DNA from 2 places in the Pseudomonas sp. MF06569 genome. Region 1 is predicted to be linked to the other one. Evidence: predicted binding sites of a transcription regulator. Region 1 holds the regulator's gene; the other holds the start of a gene.

Region 1 (15,301 bases):
CCATTCTGAAACCGAAGAAGATGTAGTGTTCTACCAAGCCCTGTATGGCGATTACGGCTTTTGGGTACGCCCGCTGAGCATGTTCCTGGAGTCAGTCATCGTTGAGGGCGAACACGTCCCGCGCTTTGCCTTGATTCAGGCCGAACCCAGCCTTTTTTCCCGGCCATAAGGCAAGGTCGCGCAGAACCCTGTGCTTGACCTCACCTTGTAGCCACTATATATAGCGGTGCCGCGTCAGGCGCGAACCGCCTTTCACTTCTAGAATTCAGGAATTTTCTGATCCATGGGCAAATCGCTGGTCATTGTGGAATCCCCGGCTAAGGCCAAGACCATCAACAAGTACTTGGGCAACGAGTACGTGGTGAAGTCGAGTATCGGCCATATCCGAGACCTGCCCACCAGCGGTTCGGCTAGCGCCAGCAAAGAACCGGCTGCCAAGCGTGGCAAGGCAGCGGCGGGCGAAGTGCCGGCCCTGTCGCCAAAAGAGAAGGCGCAGAAGCAGCTGATCTCGCGCATGGGCGTCGATCCCGAGCATGGCTGGAAAGCCAAGTACGAGATCCTGCCCGGCAAGGAAAAGGTCATCGAAGAGCTGCGCCGGCTTGCCAAGGATGCTGACACCATCTATCTCGCAACCGACTTGGATCGCGAGGGGGAAGCCATTGCATGGCACCTGCGCGAAGCCATAGGTGGTGATGACACCCGCTACAAGCGCGTGGTGTTCAACGAAATCACCAAGAAAGCGATTCAGGAAGCCTTCTCCAAGCCGGGCGAGCTGGATATCAACCGCGTTAACGCCCAGCAGGCCCGCCGCTTCCTCGACCGCGTCGTGGGTTACATGGTTTCGCCGCTGCTGTGGGCCAAGGTCGCCCGTGGCCTGTCGGCAGGCCGTGTGCAATCGGTGGCCGTGAAGCTGGTGGTGGAGCGTGAGCGCGAAATTCGTGCGTTCAACCCTGAAGAGTACTGGGAAATTCACGCCGACCTTGGCACTGCCAAGGGGGCGAAAGTGCGTTTTGACGTTGCCCGTGAAAAAGGCGAGGCGTTCAAGCCGCTCAACGAAGCTCAGGCAATGGCGGCGCTGGAGAAGCTCAAGGCTTCGAACTACAGCATCGTCAAGCGTGAAGACAAACCGACCAGCAGCAAGCCGTCGGCGCCTTTCATTACCTCCACCCTGCAACAGGCCGCGAGCAATCGCCTGGGCTACGGGGTGAAGAAAACCATGATGATGGCCCAGCGTTTGTATGAAGCTGGCTACATCACGTATATGCGTACCGACTCCACCAACCTCTCGGCCGATGCGGTCGAGATGGCGCGTACTTATATTGAAGGTGAGTTCGGCGCGTCGTACCTGCCGCCGGCACCCAATGTGTACAGCAGCAAGGAAGGCGCACAGGAGGCTCACGAAGCGATTCGTCCTTCTGACGTAAACATGCACCCGAGTAAGCTGTCGGGCATGGAGCGCGACGCTGAGCGCCTTTACGAGCTGATCTGGCGCCAATTCGTGGCGTGCCAGATGCTGCCGGCCAAGTACCTGTCTACCACCGTCACTGTGGCGGCCGGTGATTTTGAGCTGCGTGCCAAGGGCCGCATCCTCAAATTCGACGGTTACACCCGTGTGATGCCGCAAATTGCCAAGCCGGGCGACGACGATGTGCTGCCAGACATGGCTCAGGGCGATGCCCTGAAGCTGATCGAGCTCGACCCGAGCCAGCATTTCACCAAGCCGCCTGCGCGTTACTCCGAAGCCAGCCTGGTAAAAGAGATGGAAAAACGTGGCATTGGTCGTCCTTCGACCTATGCGGCGATTATCTCGACCATTCAGGATCGTGGTTACGTGGCGTTGCACAACCGCCGCTTCTATTCCGAAAAAATGGGCGACATCGTTACCGAACGGTTGTCCGAGAGCTTCTCCGACCTGATGGACTACGGCTTCACGGCCGGTATGGAAGAGAACCTCGATGACGTGGCGCAAGGCGAGCGTGACTGGAAAAACGTACTGGACGAGTTCTACGGCGACTTCAAGAAGAAGCTCGAAGTAGCTGCTGCACCGGAAGGCGGCATGCGTGCCAACCAGCCGGTAATGACTGATATTCCTTGTAAGGAATGTGGTCGTCCAATGCAGATTCGCACGGCTTCAACCGGCGTGTTCCTGGGTTGTTCGGGCTACAGCCTGCCGCCCAAAGAGCGTTGCAAGGCCACTGTCAATCTGGTGCCGGGTGACGAAATCGCGGCCGACGACGAAGGCGAATCCGAATCCCTGGTGCTGTTGGGCAAACACCGTTGCCCGATCTGCAGCACGGCAATGGACGCCTACCTGCTGGATGAGAAGCACAAGCTGCACATCTGCGGTAACAACCCGGATTGTGTCGGCTACGAAATCGAAGAAGGTAACTACCGCATCAAGGGCTACGAAGGTCCGAGCCTTGAGTGCGACAAGTGCGGCAGCGAAATGCAGCTTAAAACCGGGCGTTTCGGCAAGTTCTTCGGCTGTACCAATGCCGAGTGCAAAAACACCCGGAAACTGCTGAAAAGCGGTGAAGCGGCGCCACCGAAAATGGACCCGGTGAAAATGCCGGAGCTTAAATGCGAGAAGGTCAACGACACGTACATCCTGCGTGACGGTGCTTCGGGGTTGTTCCTGGCGGCAAGCCAGTTCCCGAAAAACCGTGAGACCCGTGCTCCGTTGGTGATCGAAATTGTGCCCCACAAGGACGAGATCGATCCCAAGTATCACTTCTTGTGCGAAGCGCCGAAGAAAGACCCGGATGGCCGTCCTGCGGTGATTCGCTACAGTCGCAAAACCAAAGAGCAGTACGTGCAGACTGAAGTGGATGGCAAGCCGACTGGCTGGCGTGCGTTCTACGACGGCGGTAGCTGGAAAGTTGAAGACAAGCGTAAAGAAAAAGACGCTTGATCTGAGTTGATAGCTGAATAGAAAACCGCGCAAGGGCTGTATGCCTTGCGCGGTTTTTTTGTTTACCAACCCCGGGCCTGATTGCCGCTGCTTGAGTGCTTTTGTGGGAGCAGGCTTGCTCGCGATGGCATCGACACAGTTTGGCTGAAGCACCGCAGCGCCTGCATCGCGGGCAAGCCAGCTCCCACAAAAGCGCAGGGAACGTAGGCCTTGCGCCAGCACGGCCTGATCCCTGAGACTGCACTACCTGCCTTTACCTATTCGATGTGGAGCGCCCGCATGGCTCACGAACTCTATACCCGTACCAATCAGAAGATCTATTTCGCTGGCCTGGCCCTTGAGGCCATGAACAAGGCGAGTGAGGGTCGGGCCATGAATGCTCAGGCGCTGGTTCAGGCAGAGCGCGAGTCGGCGGTATTTCATCTGTATGGTGCGCTGCTTGGCTTGTGTCATGAGATTGCTGGCTTTTATCGTCTGTCCCAAGCCAATGCACCTCGGGTCGAACTGCTGCTCACCCAGCAAGTGCTGGACGAGAAGGCCATTCCGGAACTGGCCGAGCTGGTTGAACTGGCACAGGCGCCGCAGACATGGCTGGCGCAACTGGTTGCGACCCACGCTGCTCTGTATCAGCCGTTACAGGCACCCAAAAAGGTCAAGGCGGATGTGTTCCAGCCCTTGATCATTGCGGTCAACCTAGAGGATGAGGCACCCCGGGAGTTGAGTCGCGAAACCATGGAGGAGTGGCGTCAGAACCTAAAAAGTATGGCCATTCGGTTCCGTGATGGACTCAATGAGTGCTAAAGGTCGAAACCGAAACGGTACAGTCATTCATCAGTCTGTAATCGAAAGCGCTACAGATCACGGGAAATTCCCGCGGGATGGCTGATATACTCCCACGCTTTCGTGGAGAACAAATTTATATGCCAACGTCTTTTCTAGAAATTGTCGAGTTGCCAGACGGTCGCATCGAATTGCGCCGTGCTGAGGACGAAGGGTCTTTGGTAACGCTGAATTTTTCTGAAGATGCCAAGGCTTTTCTTCAGGGGCAGCACGTAGAGGTGGCGAAAGCCATGCTTAGCGTCGGTGTACAAATGGCGGGTCGGCTGGCCGAAGGCGAGCTCGAAAAAGACGATGGGCCACGCATTCTTCACTAAGCGACCCTGACTCGTGCTCCGCAGCCAGGCGAGTGCGTTCTGCACTGGCCCTGCGCAGGCATCAACTGTTTAACCCAAGCGAATATTCAGACTTTGCCCGTGACCGGTGCGAGCTGCGCTGATCAACTGATTGCGCGCAGCGCTGGTCAGCGGGTTGATCCAGCTCACTACCGTGTGGCTGCGACCCAGTCGCAGCGCTTCGCAGGTCAGTTGCAAGGCGCTTTTGTTGCCATTGGGTTGCAGCAGCAGAATGCGCTCGCGGTTCAGTCCGGCATCGCGTAACCAGCTTTGGGTCAGGCTTGCAGGTGGCGCAATCAGTGTCAGCCAGCGAGCGTTTTGTTGCTCGCTCAGTTCGCGCAGCATGGGGGCAAGCAGGTTCAGGCAGTTTCCGGCGGCACCGCGTAGCGACAGTTCACTGAACACCTCGGGTTCGGCGCTCCAGGGGGAATCGAGCACGTCCTTGATCGCTGGCGTCATGGGTTGAGCCATGAACGCTTCAAAAAGGGTGAGTTGTGCTGGCAGCGGGGTGTGTGGGAACTGCATGAAGCCTCCTTTAGCGGCGAATTACGCCGACACTCAAGCCTTCAATGACCAGTTCCTGGTCTTTGAGGTTGACTTCAATCGGGGCGAATTCAGGGTTCTCGGCAATGAGCCAGACCTTGTTGCCTTCACGCTTGAAGCGTTTGACCGTGACTTCGTCGTCGATACGGGCCACGACAATCTGGCCGTTACGGGCTTCGCGACAGGTATGCACGGCAAGCAGATCGCCATCGAAGATGCCGACATCCTTCATGCTCATGCCTTGTACCCGTAGCAGGTAGTCGGCTCTGGGGTGAAAGAAGGTCGGGTTGATGTTGCAGGACTCTTCGACGTGCTCCAGCGCAAGAATCGGAGCACCGGCAGCTACTCGGCCAATGATGGGCAGCGTGGATTCGTCAGACTTGGCTTCGAAGCCGGGTATGCGAATACCGCGGGAGGCACCGGGGGTCATCTCGATGGCACCCTTGCGGGCAAGCGCCTTGAGGTGTTCTTCGGCGGCGTTGGGGGATTTGAAGCCCAGCTCCTGTGCGATCTCGGCACGGGTGGGCGGGTATCCGTTGTCATCCAGGCATCGCTTGATGAAGGCCAGGATCTCAGCTTGGCGTGGCGTCAGTTTTAGCATGTTGATCGCTCTGTCTTTTTATACAGTGACTGGGATTATATACAGTGAAAGCTTCTTGGCAATCACCCATTTCCAGCGGTCCGCTGGACGGTCATTAATAAGTCGGGCGACCCGTACTTTATCAGGTGGGGCCGCACTGGCCGAGGCTGTGGTTAAATGCAGAACTGCCCGGTCCTGAAACGAATGCCTCATCTTGACTTTTTACAATCTGAAACGTATGTTTCAAACAGGTGTTTAAATGTTTGTCAGGCGGAGTAGTCATGGCCCAGTCGGAAACCGTTGAACGTATCCTTGATGCTGCCGAGCAGCTGTTCGCGGAAAAAGGGTTTGCTGAAACCTCATTGCGGCTGATTACCAGTAAAGCCGGGGTCAATCTGGCGGCGGTCAATTACCATTTCGGTTCTAAAAAGGCGCTGATCCAGGCCGTCTTTTCGCGCTTCCTGGGGCCTTTTTGCGCCAACCTCGATCGTGAGCTGGAGCGTCGCCAGGCCAAGCCTGAGAACCGCCCCAGCCTTGAAGAGTTATTGGAGATGCTGGTCGAGCAGGCGCTGGTGATCCAGCCACGCAGTGGTAACGACCTGTCGATTTTCATGCGCTTGCTCGGGTTGGCGTTCAGTCAGAGCCAGGGTCACTTGCGTCGCTATCTTGAAGACATGTACGGCAAGGTTTTTCGCCGGTATATGCTGCTGGTCAACGAGGCTGCCCCACAAATCCCGCCCATCGAGTTGTTCTGGCGCGTGCACTTCATGCTGGGTGCTGCGGCCTTCAGCATGTCGGGAATCAAGGCGTTGCGTGCAATTGCCGAGACTGATTTCGGTGTCAACACCTCCATCGAGCAGGTGATGCGTCTGATGGTGCCATTCCTCGCGGCAGGCATGCGTGCACAAAGCGGCGTCACGGATTCTGCAATGGCCAGTGCCCAGCTTCGCCCCCGCAGTAAAACCGCCCCGGTTACCGCCAAGGTTTGACCCGCGGCGGGTGGGCGCGGCAGCTTTGTTCCGCTAAGCTAGTTGCCATGCCCAACCCTGACTTATTCCCGTCTGTCGATTCGCCGCTGCCTCTCTGGAGTGCGGCACGCAGGCGCGTGGCTGCGGATCCGGACCGGGCAATGAACGCTCTCTTTTTAAAGGATTTCCCATGAGTTCTGCCTTGCAAGGCTCCTTGATGGTGGACGTCGCCGGTACTTGGCTGACGGCTGAAGATCGGCAATTACTGCGCCAGCCTGAAGTAGGCGGGTTGATTATCTTTGCACGCAATATCGAGCATCCGCGCCAGGTGCGTGAGTTGAGCGCGTCGATTCGCGCGCTGCGTCCCGACCTGTTGCTGGCGGTCGATCAGGAAGGCGGCCGGGTGCAGCGCCTGCGTCAGGGGTTCGTGCGCCTGCCAGCCATGCGTGCCATTGCCGATAACCCCAACGCCGAGTACCTGGCTGAACAGTGTGGCTGGATCATGGCCACTGAAGTGCTGGCCGTAGGGCTGGACCTGAGCTTTGCCCCGGTCCTGGATCTGGATTATCAGCGTAGCGCTGTGGTCGGTAGCCGTTCGTTCGAGGGCGACCCTGAGCGCGCAGCCACATTGGCCGGGGCTTTTATTCGCGGGATGAACGACGCGGGCATGGCGGCGACCGGTAAGCATTTTCCGGGACACGGATGGGCCGAGGCTGATTCTCACGTCGCCATTCCAACTGACGAGCGCAGTCTTGAGCAGATTCGCGCCCATGACCTCGTGCCTTTTGCCCGCTTGAGCAAGCATCTGGCTGCTGTCATGCCGGCCCACGTGATCTATCCACAAGTGGACAGCCAGCCTGCAGGATTCTCGCGTCGCTGGTTGCAGGATATTTTGCGCGGCGAGCTTCAGTTCGACGGCGTGATTTTCAGTGACGACCTGTCGATGGCCGGTGCGCACGTAGTGGGTGATGCCGCCAGCCGGATTGAGGCGGCCTTGTCGGCGGGTTGTGACATGGGACTGGTATGCAACGACCGTGCGGCGGCGGAGTTGGCACTCAGCGCTGCTCAGCGGTTGAACGTTACCCCTTCGCCCAGGATTGCACGCATGCGTGGTCAGGCCTGGGCCAGCACTGACTATCGCCAGAGCCCGCGCTGGCTGGTGGCAATGGGTGCGCTTAAGGATGCTCAATTAATAGATTGAGCACATCGATGCCGCTTTGACGTTTGGCGAAGCAGAAAGACCGTATCGCCTGAATCGCAGGCAAGCCAGCTCCCAAGATTTCGCAAGCACCACAAAGCCCGTGGGAGCGGGCTTGCTCGCGATGGCGTCAGCGCGATTAAGCACAAAGACCGCGCTGCCTGAGTCGCAGCCAAGCCCGCGCCTGCAGTTAATCAATAAGTGGGATGTCTCAGCGCTTCTCTGTTTTGGGTGGCAGCGGCGCGAAGAGCGCGTCGATGTCGTCGTCCTGTAATTTCCAGTCACCGGCGACTCGTCCGTCCAGAACACCTGCGGCCAAATCCGATTTTTCTTGCTGCAAGTGTTGGATTTTTTCCTCCACGGTGCCGCGGGCAATCATCTTGTAAACAAACACCGGTTTTTCCTGGCCGATACGGTAGGCGCGGTCGGTGGCCTGGTTTTCAGCCGCCGGGTTCCACCACGGGTCATAGTGAATCACCGTGTCGGCTTCGGTGAGGTTTAAGCCCACGCCGCCAGCCTTGAGGCTGATCAGGAATATTTGCAGGGTGCCGCTCTGGAAGTCTTTGACCGGTGTGCGTCGGTCGCGGGTTTGCCCCGTGAGGATGGCGTAGCGCACCTTGCGTTTTTTCAGTTCGATTTCGATCAGGCCGAGCATCGAGGTGAACTGGGAAAACAGCAGGATGCGCCTGCCTTCGGCAAACAGTTCTTCGAGCATCAGCATCAGGCTGTCGAGCTTGCCCGAGGTGCTGCCTTTTTTCGGCGGGGTGTCGCTGACCAGTCGCAGATCGCAGCACACCTGACGCAGCTTGAGCAGCGCCTCGAGGATAATGATCTGGCTGCGCCCGACACCTTTTCGGGTGATTTCGTCGCGCACCTTCTTGTCCATCGCCAGGCGCATGGTCTCGTAGACATCGCGCTGGGCCTCGTTCAGGTCGACCCAGTGAATGATCTCGGTCTTGGGCGGCAGTTCGGTCGCGACCTGTTCCTTGGTGCGGCGCAATAAAAACGGTTTGATCCGCGCATTGAGATGCTGCAGGCGTTCGTTGCTGCCCTGACGCTCGATGGGTATGCGGTAGTCGCGGTTAAAGGTTTTAACGTCGCCCAGCCAGCCGGGCAGCAGGAAGTGGAACAGAGACCACAGTTCGCCCAGGTGGTTTTCCAGTGGGGTGCCGCTCAGGCACAGGCGTTGCCGCGCAATCAGTTCACAGGCCGCCTGGGTGGCCTTGCTGCCGGGGTTCTTGATGTACTGGGCCTCGTCCAGGACCAGCAGGTGCAAGGGCAGTTTTGCCAGGTGCTCGATGTCCTTGGGCAGCAAGGCGTAGGTGGTCAGGATCACGTCGTAGTCATTGAGGTGTGCAAAGTGTTTTTTGCGGGTGGCGCCAAACAGTGCCAGCACCTTGAGCTGCGGGGTGAAGTGCGCAGCTTCGTCCAGCCAGTTGGGGATCAGGCTGGTGGGCATCACCACCATTGCCGGGCGATCCAGGCGGCCGGCATTTTTTTCGCACAAGATATGGGCCAGGGTCTGCAGGGTTTTGCCCAGCCCCATGTCGTCGGCCAGTACGCCGCCCACTTCGAGCTGGCGCAACGACTGCATCCAGCTCAGGCCTTCAAGCTGGTATGGGCGCAAGTTGGCATTGAGCCCTTGGGGAACTTCGACGCTAAAGTCCTTGATGTCGCGCAGGCGCTGGGCAAAACCGCGAATCTGCTCGCCACCTTCCCAGCGCAAGGGCAGGGCATCGAGAGCATTGAGGCGTGGTGCGTCAGCGCTTTTGATCCGCAGGGAGGTCGCGTCCGGTTCACCCAGATAAAATTCGTCCAGGGTTGCCAGTACCGGTTTCAGCCGTCCGTACGGCAGGGCGACCTGCAGCGGGCCATGATTGCTACCGGGGTTGGCCGGGATATTCACCAGAATCAGTTCGTCATCCCGACGCCGGGCGAGTTTTTCGGGGTTGAGGATGTCGCTGTGGGAGCGCATCAGGTTCAGCAGTATCGGCAGCAAGCTCAGGTGTCGGCCGTTGACGATAATGCCCAGTTCCAGGTCGAACCAGTCACGTTCCGGGGCCTCGTCGACATTGGCATACCAGTCTTCGACCGGGGTCAGGTCAAAGCCGAAACCTTCATCGATCTGCAGCTCCCAGCCTTGTTCCCTCAGGCCTTGCATCTGGTTGAGGGTGAAATTCAGCCAGGCACTGTCATTGACCAGTTCAAACAGCTCTCCAGCACTTTCAGGCAGCGCCTTGCTCTGGCGGGTCGCAATCTTGAAGCCCAGGCTGCGCAATTGCTCGCGGTAGAGGTTCTCTGTGTCGGGATGACGCTTGATCCGCAGGGTCTGCTGTTCCTGGCGCAGCAGGATGTCGGTGTTCTTTTGCCCGCTGACGTATTGATCCAGGTAGTTGAACGACAGTGCTGCGCGGTGCTGGATGTAGCGTTGCATCTTGCCGTTGCGCGGTTCGAAGGCGCTGAATTCAGCGCTGGCCAGCCACAGCCGTGGCACCGGCTTTACATCGTCGACCCGAAGTTCTGGCAGGTTGTTGGGACGACGTGAGTCGAGTACGGCCTGGAGTTTTTCCAGAAGCTCGGCATCCTGAGCGGCGGCAGGGTAGTTCAAGGTTTCTTCAATCTTCAGTAAGACGGCAGCGGTGTGCTTGCAATGGGTGCGTACCGGACAGGTGCAGGTGGCGTCCACCAAAAGCAAAGTGCCTTTGGCGGACTCACGCAGATGTATGGTCTGGCGGTAGGGGTTTTCGCCTGAGCCCTGGCAGCTCGCGCTGATCATGCTGTCGCCGATCTGGACGATCCTGACACGGTTTTCCTTGGCGTAGCGGCGGCCACGCTCAAGGCTTTGCTCTTTGAAGCGGCTGGTCCAGGTCGGTGCGAGCGGCTTGGTCAACCGGGGTGTCTGGCTCAGGGTCATGGGTAGTTCATTTAGGAAGACTTCGGCGTCAGGCGCTCAAACAGCGCCTCGATGGTATTGAAGCGTTCTTCCGGGCGCTCCATGGGCACCATGAACTTGAACAGGGTTGCGCCTTCGAATTTGTAACGGTTGGGTTGGCCCTGGATCAGTTTGATCAGCACCATCGGGTCAACCGGTGTGTCCGCTGCAAATTCGATTCGCCCGCCTTGTGGGCCGGCATCGACCTTTTTGATTCCCAGCTGCTCGGCCTGCAATTTGAGCAGGGTGATGCGTACCAGGTTCTTGGTCGGTTCCGGAAGCAGGCCAAAGCGGTCGATCATCTCGACCTGCAAGTCCTTGAGGCCTTCTTCGTCGGCGGCCGAGGCAATGCGCTTGTAGAGAATCAGTCGAGTGTGGACATCGGGCAGGTAGGCCTCGGGAATCAGCGCGGGCACCCGCAGGTTGATTTCCGGCCCGCCGCCCAGTGGCTGGTCGAGGTTGGGCTGTTCGCCCTTGCGGATCGACTTGACCGCCCGTTCGAGCATTTCCATGTACAGGGTAAAACCGACGGCCTGGATCTGGCCGCTTTGGCCATCGCCCAGCAGCTCGCCTGCGCCACGGATCTCAAGGTCGTTGGTGGCCAGCACAAAACCGGCCCCCAGATCCTGGGTGTTGGCGATGGCTTCCAGGCGCTTTTGCGCATCCCCGGTGATTTGCTGGCGCGGGGGAGTCAGCAGGTAGGCGTAAGCCTGGTGGTGACTGCGCCCCACGCGACCGCGCAACTGGTGCAGTTGTGCCAGGCCGAATTTGTCGGCGCGCTCGATGATGATGGTGTTGGCGCTCGGCACGTCGATGCCGGTCTCGATGATGGTCGAGGCGATCAGCACGTTGAATCGCTTGTGGTAGAAGTCGCTCATCACCTGTTCGAGTTCGCGTTCGCGCATCTGCCCGTGGCCGATGCCGATCCGCGCCTCGGGTACCAGCTCTGCCAGTTCGGCGGCGCATTTTTCGATGGTTTTGACATCGTTGTGCAGGTAGTAAACCTGCCCGCCGCGCAGCAACTCGCGCAGCAGTGCCTCTTTGACCGTGCTTTTGTTCTGCTCCATGACAAAGGTGCGCACCGACAACCGGCGTGCCGGTGGCGTGGCGATGATCGACAGGTCACGCATGCCCGACACCGCCATGTTCAGCGTACGCGGGATGGGTGTTGCGGTGAGGGTCAGAATATCGACTTCACTGCGCAGGGCCTTGAGCTGTTCTTTCTGGCGAACCCCGAAGCGGTGTTCTTCGTCGATGATCACCAGGCCCAGGTTTTTGATTTTGACGTCGTCCTGCAGCAGCTTGTGGGTGCCGATCACGATGTCGATCTTGCCTTCGGCCAGGTCGGCCACTGCCTGGTTGATCTCTTTGGCCGACTTGAAGCGGCTCATCACCTCAACGGTTACCGGCCAGTCGGCAAAACGGTCGCGGAAGCTGTTGTAGTGCTGTTGGGCGAGCAGGGTGGTGGGAACCAGAATTGCGACCTGACGACCACCATGCACGGCAATGAAGGCCGCCCGCATGGCCACTTCGGTTTTGCCGAAGCCCACGTCGCCACACACCAGGCGGTCCATCGGCTTGGGCGACAGCATGTCGGCGCGCACGGCTTCGATGGTGGTTTGCTGGTCCGGGGTTTCTTCAAACGGGAAGCCGGCACTGAAGGTGGCGTAATCGGCTTTAGGGTCCGCAAACGCATAGCCTTCACGGGCAGCCCTGCGGGCATAAATGTCGAGCAGTTCGGCAGCCACGTCACGCACTTGCTCGGCAGCTTTGCGCTTGGCTTTTTGCCAGGTTTCAGAACCCAGACGGTGCAACGGCGCCAGTTCATCATCGCTGCCGGTGTAGCGGGCGATCAGGTGCAGGTTGGCCACCGGCACGTAGAGCTTGGCGCCCTCGGCGTATTCCAGGGTCAGGAATTCGGCCACCTGATTGTCCACTTCCAGCGTTGCCAGGCCCTGATAGCGACCGACACCGTGGTCAATGTGGACAACGGGTGCGCCTTCACGCAGCTCGGTGAGGTTCTTGATGACGGCATCGTTGTTGGCATCGGCGCGTTTTTCGCGACGCCTGCGCTGCATTACGCGCTGGCCGAACAACGGGCTTTCGGCAATCAGTGCCAGTGCCGGGTCGTCCAGCAGCAGGCCTTCATCCAGCGGGGCAATGGTGATTGCCAGGCGATGCTTGCTGGCGACGAAGTCCGGCCAGCTGTCGACCGTTTTTGGTCGCAGCTTCAGGCGCTCCAGCAGTTCGAGCAGCACCTCGCGCCGACCCGCCGACTCAGCGGTAAACAACACGCGGCCATCAAACTGCTCAAGAAACCCGGACAAGGCAGCCAGTGGCTGATTGGCCTTGGCTTCAATCGCGAGATTGGGCAGCGGTTGGGCCGGGAACCGTTCACGGCTGCTGCCGGTGTCCAGGTCATCCTGGCTTGCGACTACCCGCGGCCAGCTTTTGAGGCGCGCAAAGCAGTCTTCAACCGGCAAAAACAGCTCGGCAGGCGGCAGCAAAGGACGCGACGGGTCGATGCGGCGTTCTTCGTAGCGGTTGCGCACGTCAGACCAGAAATTCTCGGCCGCCTGCTCAATGCCTGGCAGCGAGAACACTTGCGTGTCGGCCGGCAGATAATCGAACAGGGTTGAGGTTTCATCGAAAAACAGTGGCAGGTAGTACTCGATACCCGCAGGTGTAATCCCGCTGGTCAGATCCTGAAAGATCGGGCATCGACGGAAGTCGACATCAAAGCGTTCACGGAAGCGGGCCTTGAAGCGGGTCACGGCGTCTTTTTGCAGCGGGAACTCGCGAGCGGGCAGCAGCCTTACCGACTCGACCTTGTCGATCGAGCGCTGGTTCTCCGGGTCGAAGGTGCGCAGGGTCTCGATTTCGTCGTCGAACAGGTCGATCCGGTACGGCAGCTTGCTGCCCATCGGGAACAGGTCGATCAGGGCGCCTCGCACTGCAAATTCACCATGTTCATACACGGTGTCAACGCAGCGATAACCACTGGCCTCAAGCCGGGTACGCATCTGTTCCACGTCCAGCTTCTGGCCGATATCCAGCACCAGGCTGCTGCCGAGCAAGAACTTGGTCGGCGCAAGGCGATGTAGGGCGGTGGTAATCGGCACTACCAAAACCCCGTGATTCAGCTCCGGCAGCCGGTACAGGCTGGCGATACGCTGGGAAATGATGTCCTGGTGCGGAGAAAACAGATCGTAGGGCAGGGTTTCCCAGTCGGGAAAATGCAGCACCGGCAACTCGGGCGCGAAAAACCTCAGCTCTTGCTCAAGGCGTTCTGCACTTTGGCTGTCGGCGGTCAGGAGCAGGGTGAAGCGCTTGGCGGCGCTGGCGGCCTCGGCAATCGCAAGGCTCAGGGCGGCACCGGGCAAGTTGCTCCAGTGCTGTTTACCTGCCGTAGCAGGGAGTTTCGGTAGACGCAGGACGGGCACGGAAGGTTGAGCTCCAAGCGTTGCGGCAAAGTCTGCAATTGTAACGGGCCAAGGGGCAGGCTGTCAGTTGCAGTCTTTGAACGGCGTTGAATTCAGCGTGAGTTATCGAACATGGGGGTGCCAGAGGGGCTACTCAAGGGCTGCAGGCCCATAAAAAAGCCGGTGTTATAAAAATATTCGCCTATATTTACGGGTGCTTAATCGTTTCAGTAACGGCGTATGACAGGCGTGCATTGCCCCTGAATGGGCGCAGCGGCATAATGTAGCCCCTTTTTTCAGCCCCTACATGTGGAAGGTTCCCGTGACTCAGAAGCCCGACCAGTGTCTTGGTGAATGGATCGACCGTGAAGCACTCGCAGAAGCGATGATTCCGCTTATCGGTCAGCTATACCGCAATAACAATGTGGTTAGCTCGATCTATGGCCGCAGCCTGATCAACCGTTCAGTCATTGCGATTCTCAAAGCTCACCGCTTTGCTCGCCATCGTCAGTCCGATGATATCGAATTGTCCGTGCACGAAACTTTCCCTCTGCTAAAGGCAATGAGCGAGCTCAAGCTCGGCGCTGCCTCGGTAGACCTGGGCAAGCTGGCCGTCAAGTTCAAGGCCGAAGGCAATGGCCGCACGGCTGAGCAGTTTGTACGCGAAGAGCTGGCCGATGTAGTGGGTCAGCAAAACGCTTCTGCACGCAAAGGTACTGACGTTGTTCTGTACGGCTTCGGTCGTATCGGCCGTCTGCTGGCGCGCATCCTGATCGAGAAAACCGGTGGTGGCGACGGTCTGCGTCTGCGTGCCATCGTTGTGCGCAAAGGCGCCGACAACGATCTGGTCAAGCGTGCAAGCCTGCTGCGTCGTGACTCGGTACATGGCCCGTTTGATGGCACCATCGTTGTCGATGAAGTCAACAACACCATCACTGCCAACGGCAACCTGATCCAGGTGATCTACGCGAAGAACCCTACCGAGGTGGATTACACCCAGTACGGCATCAAGAACGCCCTGCTGGTGGACAACACCGGTGTTTGGCGTGACGCAGACGGCCTGGGCCAGCACTTGCAGTGCCCTGGTATCGATCGCGTTGTCCTGACCGCTCCGGGCAAGGGCAAGCTGAAGAACATCGTTCACGGCATCAACCACGGCGAAATCACTGCTGACGACAAGATCGTTTCGGCGGCATCCTGCACCACCAACGCCATCGTGCCGGTGCTCAAGGCTGTCAACGACAAGTTCGGCATCGTCAACGGTCACGTTGAAACGGTTCACTCGTACACCAACGACCAGAACCTGATCGACAACTTCCACAAGGGCGATCGCCGTGGTCGCAGCGCCGCGCTGAACATGGTTATCACCGAGACGGGTGCTGCTACCGCTGCTGCCAAGGCTTTGCCTGAGCTGGCCGGCAAGCTGACCGGTAACGCGATCCGCGTTCCGACGCCAAACGTTTCGATGGCCATTCTCAACCTGAACCTTGAGAAACCGGCTACCCGTGAAGAAATGAACGAGTACCTGCGCCACATGGCGTTGCACTCCGATCTGCACAAGCAAATCGACTACGT
Region 2 (15,301 bases), on a different contig from region 1:
GGTGGCAGCAATCACAATGATGCCGTCATTCATCTCAAAGCCGTCCATCTCAACCAGCAACTGGTTAAGCGTCTGCTCGCGCTCATCATGACCGCCGCCCATGCCGTTACCACGGTGACGGCCGACCGCATCGATTTCATCGATAAAGATGATGCAGGGTGCGTGTTTCTTGGCTTGTTCAAACATGTCACGAACACGGCTTGCGCCGACGCCCACGAACATTTCAACAAAGTCGGAACCGGAAATCGTGAAGAACGGCACCTTGGCTTCGCCCGCGATTGCCTTGGCAATCAGGGTTTTACCGGTACCCGGTGGGCCAACCATCAGCACACCACGAGGAATACGACCACCCAGGCGCTGGAACTTGCCCGGATCTCGCAGGAATTCGACCAGTTCGCCGACTTCTTCCTTCGCCTCATCACAACCCGCTACGTCAGCCAGAGTCGTTTTGACCTGGTCTTCCGACAGCAGCCGCGCCTTGCTCTTGCCAAAGCTCATCGGGCCGCCTTTGCCGCCGGCACCGCCCTGCATCTGGCGCATCATGAACATGAAGACAGCGATGATCACCAGAATCGGGAAGCTTGCAACCAGCAGCTGAGTCCAGATGCTTTGTTGCTCTGGCAGTTTGCCCTCAACGGTCACATGGTTATCCACCAGGTCACCGATCAAACCGTTGTCCTGAATAGCCGGACGGATGGTTTTGAAGGAATCGCCATCGCTGCGTTTGCCGGTAATCACGTAGCCATCCACGGCAACGCGCTCGACCTTGCCATCCTTAACTTGCTGGATGAAGTCGGAATAGTTGAGGGTTTGTGGCTCGTTTGGACTGGAGAAGTTGTTCATCACTGTCACCAGGACAGCGGCGATGATCAACCACAGGATCAGATTCTTTGCCATATCGTTCAATTAGCTACCCTCTGAAGCAAGCCCCGCTACTGAAGCGTGCTTCGCATGATATTCACCGGCATAACTTACTACATTGCCTACAACCCTTGCAGGCTCCGTCTGTAACCCTTTGTGAAACTTTGACTACACAATATTCGTTATGCCAGATCTGTAAAGCGATTCAAAAAAAACTATCGCCCTTGTCAGAGACGCTCATCACTGGCGGAACCATCGATACCGCGGAAGCCGCGCCCCAGCAAATACTGCTCGCGGGACCTGTCTCGAGACGACGACGGCTTGCGCATCTGCACCTTGTCGAACAGCTTGCGAATGTCTTTGTGGTACTGATCGAAGCCTTCGCCTTGGAAAACTTTAATCAGAAAATCACCACCAGGACGTAGGACGCGACCAGCAAGGTCCAGTGCCAATTCGCACAGGAACATCGCCCGGGGCATATCCACAGCGGCCAATCCACTCATATTGGGGGCCATATCAGAAATCACAAGGTCTACTTGCGTATTTCCTACTGCTTCGAGGATCTGTGCCAGTACGGCGTCCTCGGTAAAGTCGCCCTTGATGAAGGTCACATCAGGAATGCTGTCCATGTCCAGGATGTCGGAAGCAATCAAACGCCCCTGACCACCGATCAGACGACTGGTCACCTGTGACCAGCCACCCGGGGCAGCACCCAGGTCAATCACTGTCATGCCGGGACGAATGAGTCGATCGCGCTCTTGAATCTCCAGCAATTTGTAGCTGGCGCGCGAGCGATACCCGTCTTTTTGCGCCATTTTGACGTACGGGTCGTTGAAATGCTCTTTCAGCCAGTTAAGGCTAGTCTTGGAACGGGCCACGGGCCACCTCAAAAATTTTAAACGGGTCGTGATTAACTGGGCGGTCTGGGACTCGCTCGGGTAAACTGGCCGCCGCTTTTTACAAGATCAGACACAGGGGTCAGATTATGCCGCTCACTCAAGAGCAGAAGAAACAGTACAAATCCATTGGCCACCATCTGAAACCAGTTTTGACTGTGGCTGATAATGGTTTGACTGAAGGTGTTTTAGCCGAACTCGAACGCGCATTGGGCGATCACGAGCTGATTAAAATCAAAGTCAACATTCTGGATCGTGAATCCCGCCTGGAAGCCGTCGCACAAATGTGCAAGGCCGGCAAAGCGGAACTGGTACAGGTTATCGGCAAAATGGCGCTTCTGTACCGCAAGAACGTCAATGTAAACAAGCAACTGTCGAACATCCATCGCTTCAAGTGATGTCGACAAGGGTCAAGGGTGCGCCTGGCGCGCCCTGAAACTCTTCCAGGGATAAACCCGAGAGCCATGCAAGAACTGCCCGCGCAACGCATCAGGCAGCCAGAGACGCCCAACGCAACCCTTCCCGCACCTGCTACTCGCCTTTCAACTTGCAACGCTGCCAACCGGGTTCAGGCCAGCACCGCTAAAAATTCTGTGTGCAACAACCACAAGCTGCCGACCCGGAACACCCGGGCCAGCCGCCAAAGAAGTGCGCCCGCACAAGGCGGGCGCCATTCTTAGATGTGACGCACCTCAATGATCTCGTATTCAATAACACCGCCAGGTGTTTTCACCGCGACTACGTCACCCTCTTCCTTGGCAATCAAGGCACGAGCAAGTGGCGAACCCACGGAGATTTTTCCGAGCTTGAAGTCAGCTTCATCTTCACCAACGATCTGATAGACAACGCGCTCGTCAGTTTCAACGTTCGCGATCTCAACCGTGGTGCCGAAAATCACCTTGCCGGTGTGAGGAATCGCTGCCACATCAATAACCACTGCGTTTTGCAGACGGCCTTCGATGTCACGGATACGAGCCTCAGACATACCCTGGAGCTCACGAGCTGCATGGTATTCAGCATTTTCTTTCAAATCGCCCAACTCACGCGCCGTACCGATTTCCTTGCTCAGCTTCGGCCGAACAACCTTGGTCAGGTGTGCGAGTTCTTCCTCCAGGGCCTTGTGGCCCTGGACGGTCATTGGATACTTGATCATGACTTCAATCCTGCGTGTAGATCCTGCAAGCGGCGCACGGTTTTTTCAGGACCGAACTTGAGCGCTTCGCAGATCGCTTCGCCAGCAGCAATGGTCGTGGTGCAGTAGATCTTGTGCTGAAGCGCGTTGCGGCGAATGGAGTAGGAGTCAGCAATCGACTGACGACCCTCGGTAGTGTTGATGATCAAGGTAACTTCGTCATTCTTGATCATGTCGACAACGTGCGGACGACCTTCGGTCACCTTGTTCACGCGACGTACTTTCAAGCCGGCAGCTTCGATGAACTTGGCTGTGCCCGCCGTTGAAACGATCTCGAAGCCCAGGCTGATCAGGTCGCGAGCAACGCCAGCCACCAGGGGCTTGTCGTCGTCACGAACGCTGATGAAGGCAGTACCGCCAGTCGGCAGCACTTCGCTTGCACCCATCTGGGCCTTGGCAAAAGCTTCGCCGAAGGTATCGCCCACACCCATCACTTCACCGGTGGACTTCATCTCAGGGCCGAGAATCGGGTCAACACCCGGGAATTTGGCGAACGGGAAGACCGCCTCTTTCACGCTGTAGAAGTTAGGAATGATTTCTTTGGTGAAGCCGATTTCTTTCAGGGTTTTACCGGCCATCACGCGAGCTGCGATCATCGCCAGGGAAACACCGATGCACTTGGACACGAAAGGAACGGTACGCGAAGCACGCGGGTTCACTTCGATCACGTAGATATCTTCGCCCTGCAGAGCCAACTGCACGTTCATCAGGCCGACAACGCCCAATTCCAGAGCCATCTTCTTGACCTGCTCGCGCATCTCGTCCTGGATGTGCAGCGGCAGCGAGTACGGCGGCAGCGAACATGCAGAGTCACCAGAGTGAACACCCGCCTGCTCGATGTGCTGCATGATCGCGCCGATCACTACATCAGTACCGTCGCAGACAGCATCCACGTCCATTTCGATGGCACAGTTGAGGAAGTGATCCAGCAGCACAGGGCTGTCGTTGGACACTTTCACCGCGTCGCGCAGGTAGCGCTTGAGTTCTTCTTCTTCGTAAACGATTTCCATCGCACGGCCGCCCAATACGTAGGACGGACGAACAACCAGCGGGTAACCGATCTTGCCAGCGGCACGAATCGCTTCGTCTTCGCTGCGCACAGTGGCGTTTGGCGGCTGACGCAGGTTCAGGCGCTCAACCATCTGCTGGAAACGCTCGCGGTCTTCTGCACGGTCGATGGCGTCAGGGCTGGTACCGATGATCGGTACGCCGGCTTCTTCCAGGGCGCGGGCCAGTTTCAGCGGAGTTTGGCCGCCGTACTGGACGATCACGCCTTTTGGCTTCTCGACCCGCACGATTTCCAGAACGTCTTCGAGGGTTACGGATTCAAAGTACAAACGATCCGAAGTGTCGTAGTCGGTGGAAACGGTTTCCGGGTTGCAGTTGACCATGATGGTCTCGTAACCGTCTGCACGCAGTGCCAGAGCGGCGTGAACGCAGCAATAGTCGAACTCGATACCTTGGCCGATACGGTTCGGGCCACCGCCCAGGATCATGATCTTGTCACGATCCGAAGGGTTGGCTTCGCACTCTTCCTCGTAGGTGGAGTACATGTAGGCGGTGTCGGTGGCGAACTCGGCGGCGCAGGTGTCAACGCGCTTGTAGACCGGGAACACTTCCAGCTTGTGACGGTGACGACGCAGGTTTTTCTCGGTGACACCCAGCAGTACGGCCAGGCGCGCATCAGAGAAGCCCTTGCGCTTGAGGCGATACATGGCATCACGGTCAATCGAGGACAGCGCCATGGTCTTGATCTTTTCTTCGTCCTTGATCAGATCTTCGATCTGCACCAGGAACCAAGGGTCAATCATGTTCATGCCGAAGATATCTTCGACGGTCATGCCTGCGCGGAACGCGTCAGCCACGTACCAGATACGCTCGGCGCCCGGCACGGTCAGCTCGCGCTTGAGCACGGCCATGCTTTCCGGGTTGCTCAGGTCCAGCTTTGGATCAAGACCGCTTACACCCACTTCAAGACCGCGAAGGGCCTTCTGCAGGGATTCCTGGAAAGTCCGGCCGATAGCCATGACTTCACCCACAGATTTCATCTGCGTGGTCAAACGAGCGTCAGCCTTGGCGAACTTCTCGAAAGCAAAGCGCGGCAGCTTGGTCACAACGTAGTCGATGGACGGCTCGAAGGACGCAGGAGTAGCGCCGCCGGTGATTTCGTTTTGCAGTTCGTCCAGGGTGTAGCCGATCGCCAACTTGGCAGCGATACGTGCAATCGGGAAACCGGTCGCTTTCGATGCCAGGGCCGAGGAACGCGATACACGCGGGTTCATCTCGATCACAACCATACGGCCGGTGTCCGGGCAAATACCGAACTGAACGTTGGAACCGCCGGTTTCAACGCCGATCTCACGCAGTACCGCCAGAGAGGCGTTACGCATGATCTGGTATTCCTTGTCCGTCAGGGTTTGTGCCGGAGCAACGGTGATCGAGTCACCGGTGTGCACGCCCATCGGGTCAAAGTTTTCAATCGAGCACACGATGATGCAGTTGTCCTTTTTATCGCGGACAACCTCCATCTCGTACTCTTTCCAGCCGATCAGGGATTCGTCGATCAGCAGCTCTTTGGTTGGCGACAGGTCCAGGCCGCGAGCGCAGATTTCTTCGAACTCTTCACGGTTGTAAGCAATACCGCCACCGGTGCCGCCCATGGTGAAGGACGGACGGATGATGCACGGGAAGCCCAGCTTTTCGAGAACCGCATTGGCCTCTTCCATGCTGTGAGCGATACCGGAACGCGGGCAGTCAAGACCGATGGACTTCATCGCCTTGTCGAAACGCGAACGGTCTTCAGCCTTGTCGATGGTGTCGGCATTGGCGCCGATCATCTCTACGCCGAACTTCTCCAGAACGCCTTCGCGCTCCAGATCCAGTGCGCAGTTCAGAGCAGTCTGGCCGCCCATGGTTGGGAGCAGTGCGTCCGGACGCTCTTTTTCGATGATCTTGGCAACGGTCTGCCATTTGATCGGCTCGATGTAGGTGGCGTCGGCCATGTCCGGGTCGGTCATGATGGTGGCCGGGTTGGAGTTCACCAGGATGACGCGATAACCCTCTTCGCGCAGGGCTTTACAGGCCTGGGCGCCGGAGTAGTCGAATTCACAGGCCTGGCCGATAACAATCGGGCCAGCGCCGAGAATCAGGATGCTTTTTATGTCTGTACGTTTTGGCATGGGTTTGTCACTCAAATCCGCAGGTCAGTCGGCAAGCTGTCAATCAGGCTTCTGAAGCGCCCTGGGGGCCACCGAAGGTCGGGGCCGCCACAGGGCGCTGCAGCAGGGAGCTGATCAGCGGCGCTTGGCCATCTCATTGATGAAGCGATCGAACAGCGGCGCAACGTCGTTCGGGCCAGGGCTTGCTTCAGGGTGACCCTGGAAGCTGAAAGCGCTCTTGTCGGTCAGCTCGATACCTTGCAGCGTGCCGTCGAACAGCGACTTGTGAATGGCGCGCACGTTGGCTGGCAAGGTTGCTTCGTCTACCGCAAAACCGTGGTTCTGGCTGGTGATCATCACAACACCGGTGTCCAGATCCTGGACCGGGTGGTTAGCGCCGTGGTGGCCATGACCCATTTTCACGGTCTTGGCGCCCGAGGCCAGAGCCAGCAGCTGGTGACCGAGGCAGATACCAAACACCGGAATCTCGGTATTCAGAACTTCCTTGATGGCCGTGATCGCGTAGTCGCAAGGCTCAGGATCGCCAGGACCGTTGGACAGGAACACGCCGTCAGGGTTGAGTGCCAGTACATCGCTGGCCGGGGTCTGAGCAGGAACCACCGTAACGCGGCAGCCGCGCTCAACCAGCATGCGCAGGATGTTCCATTTTACGCCGTAGTCGTACGCGACCACGTGGTAAGGCAGCTCGCTGGCTTCGATAGTCGGGTGACTGTCAGTGGCCAGGTTCCAGACGCTGGAGCGCCACTCGTAGGCTTTTTCAGTGCTGACGACTTTCGCCAGATCCATGCCTTTCAGGCCCGGGAAGCCGCGAGCAGCTGCGATTGCAGCCTCGTCAGAAATATTGTCGCCCGCCATGATGCAACCGTTCTGCGCGCCTTTCTCACGCAGGATGCGCGTCAGGCGGCGAGTGTCGATACCGGCGATGGCCACAACATTGTTGGCTTTCAGGTAGTCGGCCAGCGACATGGTGTTGCGCCAGTTGCTTGCAACCAGCGGCAGATCACGGATTACCAGACCTGCGGACCAGACACGATCAGACTCGGCGTCTTCCGGGGTAGTACCGGTATTGCCAACATGCGGGTAAGTCAGGGTCACGATTTGCTGAGCGTAGGAAGGATCCGTCAGGATCTCCTGGTAGCCAGTCATTGCGGTGTTAAACACCACCTCACCAACGGTTTGACCGTCGGCCCCAATGGCTTCGCCGCGAAAAATGCTGCCATCAGCGAGGGCGAGTATGGCTTGCTTAGTCAAGAAGACCTCCCGTAAATAAAGCCTGAAAGGGCGATCGCAGGTTGTAAAAAAGCGGAGTGACGTATGGACACGTCACCCCGCTTCTTCATCGAATTATCTGCGCGCTTTTAGTGGACACACTAAAGCTGTAGCTTACAGAAAAAGGCTTTTTTGGTCTACCGCTAAAGAGTCTAAAAGACAGGAGAATGCGACAGGAAATCGCTTAGCGGTTAAAAATCGGGCTGCTGGCGCGCCAACAGCCCGATTTTACAGAGATAACTCAACGTAGGTCGAGCACATCCTGCATGTCATACACGCCAGGCTCTCGCCCTTCCAGCCACAAGGCAGCACGAACGGCACCCTTGGCAAAGGTCATGCGACTGGATGCCTTGTGGGTAATCTCGAGACGCTCACCTTCAGTGGCAAACAGCACCGTATGATCACCCACCACATCACCGCCGCGCACAGTGGCAAAACCGATGGTTTCACGGTCACGAGCACCGGTATGGCCTTCACGACCATATACCGCAACCTTTTGCAGATCGCGGCCCAGCGCATCGGCAATCACCTCACCCATCCGCATCGCCGTTCCCGAAGGAGCGTCGACCTTGTGCCGATGGTGCGCCTCGATGATTTCGATATCCGCCTCATCACCCATCACCCGCGCCGCCATATCCAGCAACTTGAATGACAGATTGACCCCGACACTGAAGTTGGAAGCAAAGACAATCGCAATGTCCTGACCCGCTTCGACCAACAGCTGTTTTTGCGCCGCACTCAAGCCCGTGGTGCCAATCACCATGGCCTTGCCCAGCTTGCGACACACCGCCAGATTGCCCAGCATCACCTCAGGCAAAGTGAAATCGATGAGCACATCAAAATCAGCAGCGACCTCCTGCAGGCTGGCCGACAACGGCACATCAATTCGCCCGATAGAAGCCAGCTCGCCAGCATCAGCCCCCACCAGGGAACTGCCCGGACGAACGATTGCCGCCGTCAGCCCGCACAGTGGCGAGCGCTGCTGCACCGCATCGATCAATGTCTTGCCCATGCGCCCGGCAGCGCCCATCACAGCTATACGTCGCATCTACCGCTCCTTACAGGTCGCCGAAAAAACGCTTCACGCCTTCAAACCAGCCCGTGGCGTTTGGGGAATGGCAGCTATCGCCTTCCAGCGTGGTACGGAACTCTTCCATCAGTTCACGCTGACGACGACTCAACTTGACCGGAGTTTCAACTACAACGCGGCACATCAGATCGCCTGCACCACCGCCACGCACCGGAGCAACGCCCTTGCCACGCAAGCGGAACTGCTTGCCAGTCTGAGTACCTTCAGGGACTTTCAACTTGACCCGACCATCCAGCGTTGGCACTTCAAGCTCTGCGCCCAATGCGGCATCAGCCACGCTGATCGGCACTTCACAGAACAAATGCTTGCCGTCGCGCTGGAAAATCGCGTGCTCGCGCACATCGATCACTACATACAGATCACCAGTCGGCCCACCCTGTACGCCTGCCTCGCCTTCGCCCGACAGACGAATGCGATCGCCGGTATCAACGCCCGCAGGGACTTTGACGGAAAGGGTTTTGTATTCTTCTACACGGCCTTCGCCACGGCAGCTGTCGCACGGATCAGAGATGACCTTGCCTTGACCATGGCAACGCGGGCAAGTCTGCTGAACAGCGAAGAAACCCTGCTGCATGCGCACCTGACCAATACCGCCACAGGTTGTACAGGTCACAGGCGAAGAGCCCTTCTTGGCGCCCGAGCCGTCACATGGCTTGCAGTTGACCAGCGTCGGAACGCGGATATTGACCGTGGTACCGCGCACGGCTTCTTCCAGATCCAGCTCCAGCGTGTAGCGCAAATCACTACCACGCTGAGCGCCACCCCGGGAGCCGCCACGGCCACCACCAAAGAAATCGCTGAACACATCGCCAAAAATATCGGAGAAGTTCTGGCCGCCAAAACCAGCACCGCCGCCACCCATTTGCGGATCAACACCGGCATGACCGTATTGATCGTAGGCCGCACGCTTGCTGGAGTCCGACAGAACTTCGTAAGCTTCGTTAGCTTCCTTGAACAGTTCTTCCGAGGCCTTGTCATCCGGATTGCGGTCCGGGTGATGCTTCATCGCCAGTCGGCGATAAGCTTTTTTCAGTTCGATCTCAGTCGTAGTGCGTTCAACACCCAATATTTCGTAATAGTCGCGCTTTGCCATAATTCTTTGCACTCTCAAGGACGTTCGACAAAACCCTCCCGAGCCTCGCCAAACCCGCCAAGCCCGAAAAGGATCAGACCCGACTCACGTCTTTTCAACGATATTGGTTTCTGTTTAACAGCCAATGCATTGGCCGACAGGAGCGGTTACCTCTGGCCGGAAAACAAGAAAGATCCAGACCAAACCGCCAGCATTCGACCTTGTCGCATGCTGTAAAAATTCCTTTACTCCAGACACGCCAACGCGGGAGCAAGCTCCCGCGCGGCGACATCCTACCAGTCACCGCTAAAGCGCGGTCAACTGGCCGACAAACAAGCTGATTACTTGTTGTCTTTTACTTCTTCGAACTCAGCGTCGACAACGTCGTCCGCTTTTTCAGCCGAATCAGCTGGCTTGGCCGCTGCGTCTGCCGGGTTCGCTTGCTCGGCGTACATTTTCTGTGCAACCGGAGCAGACACCTTGGACAGCTCTTCAACCTTGGCTTCGATAGCAGCCTTGTCGTCGCCTTTAACAGCAGCTTCAAGTGCAACTACAGCAGCTTCGATTGCAGCTTTCTCTTCCTCGGTTACTTTGTCGCCAGCATCGACGATCATTTTGCGAGTCGAGTGAACCAGTGCGTCGCCCTGGTTACGTGCAGCTGCCAGCTCTTCGAACTTGCGGTCTTCCTCAGCATTGATCTCGGCATCGCGAACCATCTGAGCGATTTCTTCCTCGGACAGACCCGAGTTAGCCTTGATCACGATGGACTGAGACTTGCCAGTCGCCTTGTCTTTTGCACTTACGTGCAGGATGCCGTTGGCATCGATGTCGAAGGTTACTTCGATCTGAGGCACGCCACGTGGAGCGGGTGGAATGTCAGCCAGGTCGAACTTGCCCAACGACTTGTTCTGTGCGGCTTGCTTACGCTCACCTTGCAGCACGTGAATGGTCACAGCGCCCTGGTTATCGTCAGCAGTCGAGAACACTTGCGATTTCTTGGTAGGAATCGTGGTGTTTTTCTCGATCAGAGCAGTCATTACGCCGCCCATGGTTTCGATACCCAGAGTCAGCGGGCTCACGTCCAGCAACAGAACGTCTTTAACATCACCGGCCAATACCGCGCCCTGGATGGCAGCACCCATTGCAACAGCTTCGTCCGGGTTCACGTCTTTACGTGCTTCCTTGCCGAAGAACTCGGTTACCAGCTTCTGTACCAGCGGCATACGAGTCTGACCACCGACCAAGATCACGTCGTTGATCGCGCCAACGTCGATACCAGCGTCTTTCAGAGCAATGCGGCAAGGCTCGATGGTGCGCTGAACCAGGTCTTCAACCAGCGATTCCAGCTTGGCGCGGGAAATCTTCACGTTCAAGTGCTTAGGACCGGTGGCATCTGCAGTGATGTAAGGCAGATTCACGTCAGTCGACTGGCTCGAAGACAGTTCGATCTTGGCTTTTTCAGCAGCTTCTTTCAGACGCTGCATCGCCAGCGGGTCACCTTTGAGGTTCATGCCGCTTTCTTTCTTGAACTCGTCAACCAGGTAGTCGATCAGACGGATGTCAAAGTCTTCACCACCCAGGAACGTGTCACCGTTGGTTGCCAGCACTTCAAACTGGTGCTCGCCATCAACTTCGGCAATTTCAATGACCGACACGTCGAAAGTACCGCCACCCAAGTCATAAACGATGACAGTGTGGTCGCCCTTCGCTTTATCCATACCGTAAGCCAGAGCAGCTGCGGTTGGTTCGTTGATGATGCGTTTAACGTCCAGACCCGCGATACGGCCGGCGTCTTTGGTTGCCTGACGCTGGCTGTCGTTGAAGTAGGCCGGAACGGTAATGACCGCTTCAGTCACTGGCTCGCCGAGGTAGTCTTCGGCGGTTTTCTTCATTTTCTTCAGAATTTCAGCCGAGATCTGTGGCGGAGCCATTTTCTGGCCGTTCACTTCAACCCAAGCGTCGCCGTTGTCAGCCTTGGCGATCTTGTACGGAACCATCTGAATGTCTTTCTGTACAACTTCTTCGTCAAAGCGACGACCGATCAGACGCTTCACCGCGTACAGGGTGTTATGCGGATTGGTCACTGCCTGACGCTTGGCCGACTGGCCAACCAGAATTTCGCCATCATTGGCGTACGCAACGATCGACGGCGTAGTGCGCGCGCCTTCTGCGTTTTCGATAACTTTTGCTTTACCGTTTTCCAGAACCGAAACACACGAGTTGGTGGTCCCGAGGTCAATACCGATAATTCTGCCCATGTTTACTCTCCCTAAATTTGAATTTTGTTGCCGCAGCAGTAATGACCAACTGCGGCATTGCTTAACGCTTGACTTCTAAATGGGGGCCTTGCGGCCGATTTCAAGCCTTTTCGTCAATCGATGGCGAAACCGGCGCTGGCGCCTTGCTGACTACGACCATAGCCGGGCGCAGCAAGCGACCATTGAGCTGATAACCCTTTTGAAACACCTTGAGCACACTGTTTGGCTCCAGGTCAGCACTTTCCTGCATTGCCATCGCCTGATGATGCTCGGCATTGAAGGGCTCGCCGTGCGGGTCGATCGCTTCCAGCTGATAACGCTTCAGGGTGTCCTGGAACATTTTCAGGGTCAGTTCGATCCCTTCGCGCATCGGACGAATGTTTTCATCGTCCGGGCTGGACAGCTCAAGACCGCGCTCCAGACTGTCGATCACCGGCAACAGGTCGCCAGCGAACTTCTCCAGCGCAAACTTGTGAGCCTTCTCAACATCCTGCTCAGCGCGGCGGCGAACGTTCTGCAGATCGGCAGCTACGCGCAGAGCCTGATCATTAGCGGCTGCCAGCTGCTCTTCAAGCACCTGCACACGGGCTGCCAAATCTTCACCTGCTACATCGGCGGCCTGGTTGGCGTCCTGGTTCTGCGTATCCATAGTCTGTTCGTCTGCCATAGATTTCTCCTTTCAAACTTCGTCCGCGAGCTCGACTCGCGCTTCTGCCAAGGTATATGGGGTCGCAATTCTCAGGTTCAAGAGCCTGAAAACCAGAAAATAGATGTTAGAGCCCCCTGGCGTTACCTGCCAAAAAACAAAATCGAGCTAAAAAAACCAAAAAAACAAGCAAATCGAACTAAGCACAGCCATTGTCAGCACGAAACAAAACACTGTATAAATAACCAGACATTACGTTTTGGAGCAGCTCCTATGCTGGTGCACCTGTCCGTACACAACTACGCCATCGTTGAACATCTCGATCTCGAACTGGATCGCGGGATGAGTGTAATCACTGGCGAGACCGGTGCCGGCAAATCGATCATGCTCGACGCCCTGGGCCTCACACTAGGGGACCGCGCAGACAGCGGTGTTGTCCGCCCGGGAGCCGACAAGGCCGATATCCTGGCCACGTTCGACCTGCAAGACATACCAGAAGCCCGGGCCTGGCTTGCCGAGCGCGACCTGGAAGGCGAAGGTCCGTGCATCTTGCGCCGAGTCATTACTGCCGAAGGCCGCTCGCGCAGCTACATCAACGGCACCCCCTGCCCCCAAGGCGACCTCAAGGCCCTGGGCGAGCTGCTGATTGATATCCACAGCCAGCACGAGCACCAGTCGCTGCTCAAACCCGACACCCACCGCCGCCTGCTCGACGAGTTCGCCGGCGCCACCGACCTTGCCCGCCAGGTGCAATTGGCCGCGCAACGCTGGCGCCAGACCAGGCAAGAGCTTGAACACCTGTCCAACTCCGGCGATGAACAGCGCTCGCGCCATCAACTGCTCAGCTACCAGCTCGAAGAACTTGAAACCCTTTCCCTGGGCGAGAACGAACTGGAAGAACTGGAACAGGAACACAAAAACCTGACCAACGCCGAAACCTTGCTGACCATATGCCGCCAAGTGGTGGAGCAATGCAGCGAAAGCGACTCAGGCAACGTACTCAATGCCCTGACGGTGAGCCTCAATCGCCTTTCAAGCATCAACAACAACTCGGGCTCACTGGGCGAAGCCACCGATCTGCTGGCCAGCGCACAAATTCAAGTCGAAGAAGCCGTGGGCGAACTTAATCGCTTTATCGACCATTTTGATGCTGATCCAGGCCGACTGCAGTACCTGGAAGAAAGGCTCGACACCATCTATACACTGGCGCGCAAACACCGCGTGCAACCCACCGAAGTGGCTGCCTTGCAGCAAAAACTGCTGGATGAACTCGAAACCCTCAACGCCAACGACGAGAACATCGAACGCCTGGCCAATGAGCTGACCTCCTATTCCCGCCACTATCATGAGTGCGCCCGCGAACTCAGCAACTTGCGCAGCCAGGCTGCAACGCGCCTGAGCAGTGCCGTAGAAGAAGAGATACAGCGCCTTGGCATGCCCGGTGGCCGTTTCGTGATTGAACTGCGCCCACAGAGCAGCAATGACCCTATGCCACAAGGCCTGGAGCAGGTCGAACTGCTCGTAAGTGCCAACCCCGGCCAGCCACTCAAGGCATTGGCCAAAGTTGCCTCTGGCGGTGAACTGTCACGTATCAGCCTGGCCATCCAGGTAATTACCGCTCAAACATCCCGCGTACCCACTCTGGTATTCGACGAAGTGGATGTCGGGATTGGCGGCCCGACGGCCGAAATCGTGGGGCAACTGCTACGCCGCCTTGGCGAACGAGGCCAGGTACTGACAGTCACTCACTTGCCGCAAGTGGCTGCCCAATGTCATCAACACCTTTTTGTACACAAGGTCCGCGAGAGCGATACCACCCGTACTGCCGTGGCCAAACTGAGCAAAAAAGAGCGCGTAGAAGAAGTTGCACGCATGCTCGGCGGTGTCGACCTGACCAAAGAATCCTTGGCCCACGCCAAAAAAATGGTCGTCACTGCAAAGAATCTGGCGGCTTAACGACGAACGGTTATCAAAAGACCGATATCAGAAAGCACGAAGGCGGCCCTTGGGCCGCCTTCGATCGTTTCGCGAACCGTAGCTCGCGTGACATGCTTACTTGGACTTCTTGCGCACGTACAGCACCAAGTTGTGATCCACCAACTCAACACCGTGCTTGGCTGCAATGGCGTGCTGCAGTTTTTCGATGTCTTCGTCGAAAAACTCGATCACTTCACCGCTGTCCACGTTGACCATATGGTCGTGGTGGCCGCCGTCAGCATCAGCCAATTCAAAGACCGCATGACCGCCATCAAAGTTATGGCGAATCACCAGCCCGGCTGACTCGAACTGGGTCAGTACACGGTAAACCGTGGCCAGACCGACGTCCTCGCCTGCTTGCATAAGTGCCTTGTAAACGTCCTCGGCGCTCATGTGACGCTGCTCTGCAGAGTCAAGCATCTGTAGAATTTTGACTCGTGGCAGAGTCACCTTAAGTCCGGCCTTACGTAGTTCGCTATTTTCAACCATGGTTAGCTTTCTCGCGGAAGCGGCTTCGCAGCTTCTCTTAATACGGGTATGATCGGCGTTTACGTTGTCCCAGCCAAGATAGTGGAAGTCGCCCACCGATGCAAAACACCAAGCTCTTGCTAACCAGTTTCACCTTTGTGGGACTGCTCGCACTCGCCGGTTGTTCATTCCCCGGGGTTTACAAAATCGACATCCAACAGGGCAATGTCGTCACGCAGGACATGATAAACCAGTTACGCCCGGGAATGACCCGTCGGCAAGTGCGGTTTATCATGGGCAACGCCCTGCTGACCGATACATTCCACCCTGATCGCTGGGATTACCTGTATAGCCTGCAGCCCGGCGGCGGTGAACGCCAACAGGAACGCGTCA

What was found. The regulator LexA, encoded in region 1, represses DNA repair genes until DNA is damaged. The targets are predictions, from matches to a motif close to CTGTNTNNNNANACAG.
Region 2: the regulator LexA is predicted to act here: its motif matches at 12,697-12,712, upstream of recN (DNA repair protein RecN).

Annotation. Positions count from the first base shown of each region.
Region 1 is NZ_JCBCUZ010000002.1:235,220-250,520, forward strand. It holds gene AC19YQ_RS03480 (DUF1653 domain-containing protein) at 1-169, shown strand, start outside; gene topA (type I DNA topoisomerase) at 284-2,911, shown strand; gene AC19YQ_RS03490 (DUF6586 family protein) at 3,191-3,712, shown strand; gene AC19YQ_RS03495 (hypothetical protein) at 3,832-4,065, shown strand; gene sulA (SOS-induced cell division inhibitor SulA) at 4,135-4,608, opposite strand; gene lexA (transcriptional repressor LexA) at 4,619-5,227, opposite strand; gene AC19YQ_RS03510 (TetR/AcrR family transcriptional regulator) at 5,488-6,195, shown strand; gene nagZ (beta-N-acetylhexosaminidase) at 6,377-7,375, shown strand; gene AC19YQ_RS03520 (SNF2-related protein) at 7,584-10,286, opposite strand; gene mfd (transcription-repair coupling factor) at 10,298-13,747, opposite strand; gene AC19YQ_RS03530 (glyceraldehyde-3-phosphate dehydrogenase) at 14,034-15,301, shown strand, end outside.
Region 2 is NZ_JCBCUZ010000009.1:51,661-66,961, forward strand. It holds gene ftsH (ATP-dependent zinc metalloprotease FtsH) at 1-897, opposite strand, end outside; gene rlmE (23S rRNA (uridine(2552)-2'-O)-methyltransferase RlmE) at 1,089-1,739, opposite strand; gene yhbY (ribosome assembly RNA-binding protein YhbY) at 1,847-2,155, shown strand; gene greA (transcription elongation factor GreA) at 2,434-2,910, opposite strand; gene carB (carbamoyl-phosphate synthase large subunit) at 2,907-6,128, opposite strand; gene carA (glutamine-hydrolyzing carbamoyl-phosphate synthase small subunit) at 6,243-7,379, opposite strand; gene dapB (4-hydroxy-tetrahydrodipicolinate reductase) at 7,639-8,445, opposite strand; gene dnaJ (molecular chaperone DnaJ) at 8,456-9,580, opposite strand; gene dnaK (molecular chaperone DnaK) at 9,901-11,817, opposite strand; gene grpE (nucleotide exchange factor GrpE) at 11,918-12,484, opposite strand; gene recN (DNA repair protein RecN) at 12,737-14,419, shown strand; gene fur (ferric iron uptake transcriptional regulator) at 14,516-14,929, opposite strand; gene AC19YQ_RS11265 (outer membrane protein assembly factor BamE) at 15,028-15,301, shown strand, end outside.